2 regions of the Luteibacter sp. 3190 genome follow, and region 2 is predicted to be linked to the other one. Evidence: riboswitches for the same ligand, from Rfam matches in the RefSeq annotation. Region 2 holds a riboswitch; the other holds the start of a gene.

Region 1 (5,906 bases), 240 kb from region 2:
ACATGGTCGGCGTGCCGTACGACGAAGCCGCCCGCATGGCCTCGACCTATCCCGCCGCCTTCCTGGGTCTCGGCGCCACGCACGGCCACATCGCCGCAGGCTTCCGCGCCGACTTCGTCGTGCTCGACGAAACGCAGCACGTGGCGGAAACCTGGATCGGCGGCGTACGCGTCCATACCGCCTGACGCCAGCACCCATCGCCGATCGCATCGGCGATGTTTTTCGTCGGCCCATAAAAAAGCCGGCGCTCCGCGCCGGCCAATCTGGGGAATCATCCTTCGTAAACGCGCCCGGATACGTCGTCCGGGCGCGCGTTGGCACGTCGTTTGATCAGAAGTCGTACCGGACGCCCACGCGAACGTAGCGCGGGTTCTGGAACGCGATCGGACGCTCGTAGTTGATGCTCTGCACCGGCACGCCGTTGCGGATCGCACCCGTCTCGCCGACGTCCACCTGCGCCACCGGACGCTGGCTGCCGACCACGTTGAAGACGGTCGCCGTGAAGGCCAGCGGCTGCTTCTCGCCGGCCCACATCGGACGGTATTCGGCGTTGAGGTCGAGGTTCCAGGTGTACGGCAGGCGGCCCTTCGAACCGCGCGGCGACGGCTGGAGCCCGCACTCGAAGTACGAGGCGCCGTAGTCGATCGCGTCGACCGGATCGACACCGATGCAGTTCTTCGGACGACCCGTCGCGACCGCGAGATTCGCACCGAGCAGCCATTCCGGCGTCGCCTGCCAGTAACCGTACGCCTTCAGCTGGTGCGTGCGATCGTTGGGCAGCGGGCCGTTCGTGTACTGCATGATCTCCGGCGCGTCCCAGTCCTGCGTGACGGACGGATCGAGCTGGCCGATATCCGACTTCAGCTGGCCTTCCGAGTTGCCGTAGCTACGGGAGAACGTGTAATCGACGCGGCCGTACCAGTCGTTGGCGAAGTGGTGCTCGAGGTAGAGGTCCAGCGAGTAGTAGCTACGCTTGAGATCCGGGAACTTCACGCCCGCCGGCGAGGTGAAGTCGTCCTTGCGCAGATCGAACGGCACGTAGTTGCCACCGCCGACGTCGACGAGGAACGTGTTCGACTTGCCCGGATTGAACAGGTAGCAGCCCGGCAGCGACGCGTTGCTGATGTCGATACCGTTGCGCGCGGCGTACGCTTCGAACGGACGCGAGTCGCAGAAGTCGTCGATCGAGCTCTTCAGCTTGCGATACGTGGCCTTGGCGCCGAAGCTCCAGTCCTCGTTGATCGCCTTGTCGAAGCCGAGGATGTACTCGTCCTGGTAGTACGCGTCGATGTCCTTGGCCGCGACCGTCTTCGGGTCGAGCGGCGTGCCGTCCTCGCCGTTGAGGTAGCGGCGGCCACCGAGCTGCGTGGTGCCGGTCGGCTCGCCGTTCGCGGCGACGCCCGTGTACGAGTAGTACTCGCTGTAATAGGTGGACGCCGAGGCGCCGCGGATGGCCACGTTCGACGGGATGGCGAGGTGGTAACGACCGGCGTTCGCGTACACCTTGAAGGTCGAGTCGCCGAACACGTCCCAGGTCGCGCCGATGCGCGGTGCGAGCTGGTGGCGCTGCTTGACGTACGTCGCGCCTTCGCCGTTGATGTTCTTGAACTGTTCGTTACGCAGACCGAGGTACAGCATGAAGCGATCGGTCATCTGCCAGTGGTCTTCGATGTACTGCGCTTCCTGCTCGGTCTTCACGCCCGCGCCGGTCTGGAACAGGCGCTTCTCGACGAAGTAGTCGTCGCCGGGCGGCGGCACGATGTCCGGACGGTTCGGCACTTCGCCGGCGTCCTGGTAGACCCAGCGATAGCCGCCTTCGTAGATGTTGCCGGCGTACGATTCGAGGGTCTGGTTGTCGACACCGACGCGGACGTCGTGGTCGCCGATGCGGTACTCGACGTCGAGGCGGTAGCCGTGCGTCTTGTCCTCGGCGCCTTCGCCGAGCACGGTACCGTTCACCAGGCCGCAGCCGACGATGGGCACGTTCACCGAGCGGCTGTCGGTGATCCACGGGCACTTCGCACTCGCAGCGTAGCCGAGGTTGCGCTCGTGGCGGGTCTTCGTGTGACCGTACAGCGCCGTCACCGTCAGGTCGTCGGTGAGGTAGCCGGTGTACTTGCCGATGTAGACGTCGCCGCCGGGCGCGGAACCCGGGCCGGCGTCGAAGTTCTTCAGATTGTCGACGCCGAGGTACGCCGCGCGGTGGCCCGTCGCGTAGTCGTACTTGTAGATGCTGCGCTCGGTGTTCGTCTTGTCGCCGAGACCCGTCACCTCGAGGAGGTGGTTGTCGGTGATGTTCCAGTCGATCTTGGCCATCCACTTCGTGGCCTTGTTCTCCTGGTAGGTCTTCTGCGGCGCGGTGATGACGCTGGTCGACTTGCTGTTCGAACGGGTGAAGTCACCCGCCGCGAACAGGAACAGCTTGTCCTTGATGAGCGGACCGCTGATGTAGCCGGTGTACTGCGTATCGGTGCTCTTGTTGCCGGAACGCGTCTGGTAGAGCGTGCCGTTCTTGCGATAGATGTTGCGCGGGCTCTGGCGCAGGCCGGCCGGCTGGAAATACATGCCGACGCCGCCCTTCCATTCGTTGCCGCCGCGCTTCGTCACGATGTTGATCACGCCGCCGGTCGAACGGCCGTATTCGGCGCCGTAACCACCCGTGAAGATCTGCTGCTGGTCGATCGCGTCGTACGGCAGGCTGGTGAAGCCGAGGCCCGTCAGCGCGTTCGTGACCGCGTAGCCGTTGATGTAGTACTGGTTCTCGGATGCCGACGAACCGCCGAACGAAGCGACGTTGCCGTAGCGGCTGTCGCCGGAGATCACGCCGGGCGCGAGCAGCGCCGCGGCGGTCACGTCGCGGGCGAGCGGCAGCTTCTGCAGCTGCTCGGACGTCAGCACCGTGCGCGAGTCGACCTGCGAGACGTCGATGGCGGGCAGCGCGTTGCCGGTGACCTGGACGCCTTCGAGCGTCTGGGCTTCGCCACTGCTGGCGACCGCGCCACCGAACGATACGTCGACGCCGCCCAGGCTCACCTGCACGTTGTCGCGCGTCTCGGCGGTCTGGCCATTGCGTTCGACGGACACGCGGTAGCGGCCGACCGGAAGCGAGCTGGCACGGTAGCGACCGTCGGCGTCGACGCCGACGTCGCGCGTGAGGCCGGTATCGAGGTTCTGCAGGTGCACGACGGCACCTTCCGGCTGCGCGACGCGACCGAAGACATTACCCGACGCATTGGACTGGGCCAGGACGGCACCGCTCGCGAAGCAGAGCGCGAGGGCTGAACAGAGGGCGGAACGGCGGATCGCTACGGCGCGATAGTCGGAACGTTGCATGTTTGTCTCCCCAGGAAACTGCAAGAAAAGCCGGTCACAAAGCGCGGACCGGACGTTGTTCTCGATTGCCGTAAACCACGTCTCGCCAGCCTGTTCCCCTCCCGGGAAATCCAGCCGCCGGGACGCATTCTCCCCGTGGCGTAATAAATCGCCCCCTTACGGCAATCTGTTACGGTTGTAATCGAATCATTTTGCGATGGTCAAGTGCATGTTAAGCCTCATCACAACAACTTGCGCTTTTTCAAGGGCTTGCTTGTTATCTGCCATCGTGCGGTAAACGTTTACGTGAATCGCGGCCAGGTCCGCTCCTACCCGTCGGCGCAGTGACTTTCGGGGCCCTGCGCGGTAGCATCCGCGCCGTTCGGGTGTCCCGCTGGCGTCGGCCAGGGGATGAAACGGGAAGCCGGTGCGCCACGTCGTTCGTGGCAAGGCCGGCACTGCCCCCGCAACGGTAAGCGTCGACGGCTGGTCCCGGTCAGGGGCCCCGTGGAACCGGTCATGCGCCACTGCGAAAGCGGGAAGGCACCGGTTCCGGCCAGTCCTGGCACGCGCGAGTCCGGAGACCGGCCCGATGAAGCGACCCGCCCCTTGTCTGGCGGGCGCTCCTGTTTCGGTCGATTCGCGGAGGGCGGATCCGGACAGCCGCCGGGTCTTGCCTCCCGTTCGCCGTTCGCTGCCCGTCCTCCTCGCGCGACCTTTCGTATGGCCGCGTCACGCGGCGGAGGAAGACGGTTCCATGAAGAAGACCCTGCTCGCGACGGCCCTGCTGTCGTCCATCGCCATGGCGCACGCCGCGGACACCCCCGATCAGCTCGATGCCGTGGTGGTGACCGCCAACCGCGCGCCGACGCCGGTGGACGACGTGCTCGCACCGGTCACCGTGATCACGCGCGAGGACATCGAGCGCCTGCAGCCGGTCGAGCTGCGCGATCTGCTCACGGGCCTGCCAGGGGTCAACGTGGCCAACACCGGCGGCATCGGCCAGCAGACCTCGCTGTTCATGCGCGGCACGAACTCCGCGCACACGCTGGTGCTCGTCGACGGTGTCCGCGTCGGTACCGTGGGTGCGGGCCTGCCCGCCTACGAGCAGCTGCCCGTCGACCAGATCGACCGCATCGAGGTCGTCCGCGGGCCGCGTTCGTCGCTCTACGGCTCCGACGCCATCGGCGGCGTCATCCAGATCTTCACCCGTCACGGGCAGGCCGGCGAGGCGCCGACACCGTCGCTCTCCGTCACCGGCGGCAGCCACGGTTACACGGCAGGACAGGTCGGGATCTCCGGCGGCACGCAACACGCCTGGTACAACGCCAGCCTCGGCGGCCAGTACACCTCGGGCATCAATGCCTGCCGCATCGGCGCGGGCACGGCGTTCCAGGGCTGCTTCACCGACGAGCCCGACCACGACGCCTACCGCACGTACAACGGCGCGCTCTCGGGCGGCTACCGCTGGGACGACGGCACCGAGTTGACGGGCAGCTGGCTGCGCAGCAAGGGCGACATCGAATACGACGGCGACTTCCAGAACTTCACCCGCCGCTCGCAGCAGGTGGCCGGCGCGAAGCTCGCCTTCGATGCGATGACCGACTGGCGCATGTCGCTGAGCCTCGGCCAGAACCAGGATCGCGCGGACAATTACCTCGACGGCGCGGACAAGACGCTCGACTTCGTCGATTACGGTGTCGACAAGGCGCGCGTGGGTTATCTGTATTCGAAGCGCAACCAGGCCACCTGGCAGAACGACTTCACGCTGGCGAAGGACCAGACGCTCTCGGTCGGCGTCGACTACCAGCAGGAAAAGCTCAAGAGCGATACGGATTACCTCAAGGACACCCGTAACAACACGGGCGTGTTCGCCCTCTACCAGGGCGTGTTCGGGCCTCACGAGATCCAGCTCTCGGCGCGCCACGACCACAACACGCAGTTCGGCAACCACACCACCGGCTCGGCGGCTTACGGCTTCCGCTTCGACAACGGCATGAAAGTCACGGCCTCGTACGGCACGGCGTTCCATGCGCCGACCTTCAACGACGAGTTCTACCCGTACGGCGCGCCGGTCGACCTGAAGCCGGAGAAGTCGCGGACCGCCGAGATCGGCCTGTCCGCCCGTCCCGGCGTGTGGAACTGGGCGGTCAACGCGTACCAGACCACGGTGGACGACCTGATCGGCTTCGACGCGAACTTCCTCCCGATCAACGTGAGCAAGGCGCGCATCCGCGGCCTCGAGGGCCAGGTCGGCGCCGATGTCGACGGCTGGCACGTGCGCGGCTACCTGACGTTCCAGCAGCCGGAGAACCGCGACGACGGCGTCCAGAAGGACAACCTGCTCGCCCGCCGCCCGCGCCGCATCGCGCGCGTCGACCTCGATAAGGACCTCGGTCCCGTCACCGTCGGCGGTTCGGTGTACTCGGCCGGCTACAGCTACGACGACGCGGCCAACACCCGCCGTCTCGGCGGCTACGCGACGGCCGACCTGCGCGCCACCTGGCACCTGGACACGGCGTGGAGCGTGCAGGGTCGGGTCGCCAACGTGGCCGACAAGCGCTATGAGACCGCCTCGTACTACAACCAGCTGG
Region 2 (5,906 bases):
GCCGGACCACGGCGAGACCAGTTACCGAGGCAACGGACGCCTGAAGGGCCGGAAGGCGCTGGTCACCGGCGGCGATTCCGGCATCGGTCGCGCCGCCGCCATCGCGTTCGCGCGCGAAGGCGCGGATGTCGTCATCAACTACCTGCCGGAGGAACAGAAGGACGCCGACGAGGTCATCGCGCTGCTGAGCGGCGAGGGTCATACGATCATCGGCGTGCCCGGCGACCTGGCTGACGAGGCCTTCTGCAAGGAACTGGTCGCGACCACCGTGAAGGAGCTCGGCGGCCTCGACATCCTCGCCAACGTGGCGGGTCGCCAGCAGTTCGCGAAGTCGATCGACGAGCTCGACAGCGAGTCGTTCGAGTCGACGTTCCGCACCAACGTCTTCGCGCTGTTCTGGCTCACCAAGGCCGCCATGCCGCACATGCCGCCCGGTGCCGCGATCGTGAACACCGCGTCGATCCAGGCCTATGAGCCGTCCGATATCCTGCTCGACTACGCGCAGACCAAGGCGTCCATCGTGGCCTTCACCAAGGCATTGGCGAAGCAGGCGGCCGAGAAAGGCATCCGCGTGAACGCGGTCGCCCCCGGTCCGGTGTGGACGCCGCTGCAGCCGAGTGGCGGTCAGCCGCAGGAGAAAGTCGTCGAATTCGGCAAGAACGTGCCGCTCAAGCGGCCCGGACAGCCGGTGGAATGCGCGCCCGTCTACGTGCTGCTGGCGAGCCAGGAAGCCAGCTTCATCACGGGTGAGACGTATGGCGTGACCGGCGGGCACATGTTGCCCTGAGGAACAGCGGCTAAGCCGCGGTGGGAGCACGCTCCCACCGCGATGAGAATGCCTTAACGACGCGCGATGCGGTCGATCGCCTGCATGAGATCCGCGACGCCGTACGGCTTCACGATGATCGCCGTGCGCTCGTCGCGGACGACGCCATTGGCGAGGTGATCGCCCGTGGCGTAGAGCACCGGAAGCGTCGGTTGGGATTCCCGAAGTCGCGCGGCGAGTTCCACGCCGCTGATACCGGGAAGCCCGACGTCGGCCAGCAGGACATCGATCGTCTCCGACGCATGCAGCCGGGTGGCCTCGGTGCCGTCGCCGGCCTCGAAGACGATGTGCCCGCGACTTTCGAGCATCTCGCTGATCGACATGCGGATCAATGCGTCGTCCTCGACCACGAGCACGCGCAGCGGCGCGACCCGGTCCGATTCCGCTGGAGCCACCGCCGCGATGGGATCCGCCGGGCGCTGCCGCGTGGCGAGCACGTGACGGACACGGCGCGCCAGCTGATCGCGCGTATAGGGCTTGCTCAGCAGCTCGACGCCCTCGTCGAGACGGCCGCCGTGGACGATCGCGTTCTCGGTATAGCCGGAAGTGAAGAGCACGGCGATGCCGGGCTGCCGCTCGACCGCCTTGCGCGCCAGCTCGGGACTGCGCAGCGTGCCGGGCATGACGACGTCGGTGAACAGGAGATCGATCGCGATACCGCTTTCGATGATCGAGAGCGCGCTCTGCGCGTCGCGCGCCTTGAGCACGCGATAGCCGAGGTCGCCGAGCATGCCGACGACGGTCTCGCGCACGGCGTCGTCGTCTTCCACGACCAGCACGGTTTCGTCACCACCACGCACGCCTTCCTCCTCGACCGCGACGACGCGGTCCTCGCTCTGCGTCGAACGCGGCAGGTAGATCTTCACGGTGGTGCCGTGGCCGGGTTCGCTGTAGATCTTCACGTGACCGCCGGACTGCTTGACGAATCCGTACACCATGGACAGGCCGAGGCCCGTGCCCCGTCCTTCGGGCTTGGTCGTGAAGAACGGTTCGAAGACCTGCTCGATGATCTCCGGGGGGATGCCGGTGCCGGTATCGGTCACCGCGATCATCACGTACTGGCCCGGACGCAGGTCGCCATGGGCGTCCGCGTAGGTCGCGTCCAGCAGCGCGTTGCCCGCCTCGATCGTGAGCTTGCCCTGCCCTTCCATCGCGTCGCGGGCATTGATCGCCAGGTTGAGCAGCGCGTTCTCCACGTTGCCCGGATCGATGAGCGTGTTCCACAGGCCGCCCGCGACCACGGTTTCCACCTCGATGGCCTCGCCGAGCGCGCGCCGGAGCAGGTCGTCCATGTCGCGGACGAAACGGCCGATGTTCACCACCTTGGGCGCGAGCGGCTGGCGTCGGCCGAAGGCGAGCAGCTGGGCGGCGAGCTTCGTGCCGCGCGTGACGCCGGCCATGGCGTTGGCGACGCGGCGCTCGGCGCGCGCGTTGCCGGCGATGTCCGCCCCGAGCAGCTGGAGGTTGCCGCTGATGACCTGCAGCAGATTGTTGAAGTCGTGCGCGACGCCGCCGGTCAGTTTGCCGATGGCGTCCATCTTCTGGGCCTGGCGGAGCTGGCCGTGGGTGATCCCCAGTGCCATGTCGCCGTCGCCCTGGGTCCAGCCACCATCGACCGCGCCCGCGGGCTGGAAGGTCCCGAGCACCACCGGCCCGAGGGCCTGATCGTTCCAGGCTTCGAAAGCGACCCGCCACGGGCCACCGGTCGCGGTCGCGATCTGGAAGCCGCGCGCGGTGTCTTCATCGGGCGCGGCCAGAGCCGCTTCGACGCGTTCACGCCCCTCGGCGTTCCACATCGACAGGAAGCCCCCTTCGGGCATCCGGCCGGCGGCCCACGCGTTCGCGTACAGGATGTCCCCGGCGGGAGAAAGCGCCACGAATCCATAAGGAAGCGAATCGAGCGACCGGGAGATGAGGCTGTGGTCCTGCAGCGCGAGCGACGGGGGCATCGGGCCTCTATGGGTCCGCAAAAAGAAGTTCACAGTTTATCGTCGGACCCCGGTCAACTTTGTGTAGACGACCTTCACATCGCGCGAAGGGAGGCACGGCGAGGCGTATCAGGGACATAGCAGGTGACCCCACATCTTGTGTTGACCCACCGCAGGTCCGCCTATATCGTGTGTCGCGTTGGTGTCCGGCGAGGCGCGACTGCCCGTCGGACTTAAAAGGGAATCCGGTGCGAATCCGGAACTGCCCCGCAGCGGTAAGTGGAAACGACCCCGTCATCAGCACTGGCCCTCCGGGGGCTGGGAAGCGACGGGCTAGGTCGGCCCGAAGGCCCTCGTCCACGAGTCCGAAGACCTGCCGACAGTCGGTGCCCAGCGCGGCGCCGATTCGTGGTGACGGCTTCCGCGGGGAGGCACGTCGCGGACCGGAGCGCCTTCGTGCGCGCTCCGTCGCGACCCTTTCCGCCCGGCCCGAACCGCGTCGAGACCCGTTCGAGGGAACGGGAGTCCGGACACGGCCCTGGGGCACGCCAATGACGATCACGATGGATTCCTCCGCGCGCGAGCGCACCGAGACGGCCGACGCCGCCGTCACCACTTCGACCACGGCCGCCGGCACGGCGCCGGCCGCCGGCTACCGCAACGACGCGCCGCCGGCCTTTGCCCTGACACCCCCGCACAACCCGGGCCAGATGCGCGTGACCAAGCGCAACGGCGGCCAGGAAGCCGTGGACGTGAACAAGATCGTGCGCGCGGTGACGCGCAGCGCCGACGGACTGTTCGCGGTCGACCCCATGCGCGTGGCGCTGAAGACGATCGGCGGCCTCTACGACGGCGCGACCACCCAGGAGCTCGACCAGCTCTCGATCCGCACCGCGGCGGCGCTCACCGCCGAGGAGCCGGAGTACGGCCAGCTCGCCGCGCGCCTGCTCGCCGCCTTCGTCGACAAGGAAGTGTCGGGCCAGGACATCCACTCGTTCTCGCAGTCGATCTCGACCGGCTTCGAGCTGGGCATCCTCAACGAGCGCCTCCGCGATTTCGTGCAGGTGAACGCGCGCAAGCTCAACGACGCCGTCGATACCTCCGCCTCGCGCCGCTTCGAATACTTCGGCCTGCGCACGGTCTACGACCGCTACCTGCTGCGCCACCCGACGAAGCGGTTCGTCATCGAGACGCCGCAGTACTTCTTCATGCGCATCGCCTGCGCGCTCGGCGGCAACGACGTGGCCGAGACGCTCGAGCTGTACCGCATGCTGTCGTCGCTGGAATACCTCGCCAGCTCGCCGACGCTGTTCAACGCCGGCACCGCGCACGAGCAGCTCTCGTCGTGCTTCCTGCTCGATTCGCCGCAGGACGCGCTGGAGTCGATCTACGCCAAGTACGGCGACGTCGCACAGCTGTCCAAGTTCGCCGGTGGCATCGGCCTCGCCTACTCGCGCATCCGTTCGCGCGGTTCCCTGATCAAGGGCACCAACGGTCATTCGAACGGCCTCGTGCCGTGGCTGAAGACGCTGGACGCTTCCGTCGCCGCGGTGAACCAGGGCGGCAAGCGCAAGGGCGCCGCCTGCGTGTACCTCGAATCGTGGCACGCGGACATCGAGGAATTCCTCGAGCTGCGCGAGAACACCGGCGACGACGCGCGCCGCACGCACAACCTCAACCTCGCCAACTGGGTGCCCGACCTCTTCATGCGCCGCGTGGAGACCGACGGCGACTGGTCGCTGTTCGATCCCAAGATCGTGCCGCACTTCGTCGACACCTGGGGTCCGGCCTTCGACGCCGCCTACGAGAAGGCGGAGGCCGATGGCCTCGCCGTCAAGTCGATCAAGGCACGCGAACTCTATGCCCGCATGCTGCGCTCGCTCGCGCAGACGGGTAACGGCTGGATGACGTTCAAGGACCGCTCGAACGCCACCAGCAACCAGACGGCGCTGGCGAAGAACGTCATCCACCTGTCGAACCTGTGCACCGAGATCCTCGAGGTGACCAACGAGAACGAGACCGCGGTGTGCAACCTCGGCTCCGTGAATCTCGCCCGCCATGTGGTCGACGGCGCGTTCGACTTCGACAAGCTCGCCGCGACCGTGCGCACCGCCGTGCGCCAGCTCAACCGCGTGATCGACCTGAACTTCTATCCGATCGCCACGGCGAAGACGGCGAACCTGAAGTGGCGCCCGGTCGGCCTCGGCGTGATGGGCCTGCAGGACGTCTTCTTCAAGCTGCGCCTGCCGTTCGATTCGGACGAGGCACGCGCGCTGTCGACGCGCATCCAGGAGGAGATCTACTTCCACGCGCTGTCGATGTCGAACGAGATCGCCGAACGCGACGGCGCCCACCCGGGCTTCGACGAGAGCCGCGCCGCCAACGGCGAGCTGCAGTTCGACTACTGGCCGGCCGCGACGCCGACCGGAAAGGACGACCGCTGGGCGAAGCTACGCGAGAACATCAAGGCGAAGGGCCTGCGCAACTCGCTGCTGATCGCCATCGCGCCGACCGCGACGATCGCCTCGATCGCCGGCTGCTACGAATGCATCGAGCCGCAGGTGTCCAACCTCTTCAAGCGCGAGACGCTGTCGGGCGACTTCCTCGTCGTCAACCGTTACCTCGTCGAGGAGCTCAAGACGCTCGGCCTGTGGACCGCGGACATCCGCGACCAGATCAAGCTGGCCGAAGGCTCCGTGCAGGGCATCGCCGCGATCCCGGCCGAGCTGCGCGCGGTGTATCGCACCACGTGGGAGCTGCCGCAGAAGGCCCTGATCGACCTGGCCGCCGCGCGCGGCGCATACATCGACCAGAGCCAGTCGCTGAACCTGTTCATGGAGAACCCGAACATCGGGCAGCTGTCGTCCATGTACATGTACGCGTGGAAGGCCGGCATCAAGACGACCTACTACCTGCGCTCGCGGCCGGCCACCCGTATCGCGAAGACGACGGTCAGTTCCACGGCCGCCGCGCCGGCACCCGTCGCGCCGTCGAAGGACGCGCAGGAACAGGCGGAAGCCGCGGTGTTCTGCTCGCTCGAGAACCCCGAGTACTGCGAAGCCTGCCAGTAAAGCCGGGGCTGGGGGATGGGAATGGGGGGCGCATGGACGATCGCCCGAGGGTTCCGGTGAGGCTCATGTAGCGCCACCGGC

Evidence for each region. Region 2 has a riboswitch for cobalamin ahead of J2X58_RS15505 (ribonucleoside-diphosphate reductase subunit alpha). Riboswitches for the same ligand answer to the same signal wherever they lie in the genome.
Region 1: another riboswitch for cobalamin. It lies ahead of J2X58_RS14495 (TonB-dependent receptor); the one in region 2 lies ahead of J2X58_RS15505 (ribonucleoside-diphosphate reductase subunit alpha).

What each region holds. Positions count from the first base shown of each region.
Region 1 covers NZ_JAVDUO010000003.1:358,676-364,581, reverse strand. The annotation lists gene nagA (N-acetylglucosamine-6-phosphate deacetylase) at 1-185, shown strand, start outside; gene J2X58_RS14500 (TonB-dependent receptor) at 331-3,333, opposite strand; cobalamin riboswitch at 3,680-3,920, shown strand; gene J2X58_RS14495 (TonB-dependent receptor) at 4,070-5,906, shown strand, end outside.
Region 2 covers NZ_JAVDUO010000003.1:597,755-603,660, reverse strand. The annotation lists gene J2X58_RS15515 (SDR family oxidoreductase) at 1-787, shown strand, start outside; gene J2X58_RS15510 (response regulator) at 841-2,775, opposite strand; cobalamin riboswitch at 2,938-3,150, shown strand; gene J2X58_RS15505 (ribonucleoside-diphosphate reductase subunit alpha) at 3,318-5,825, shown strand.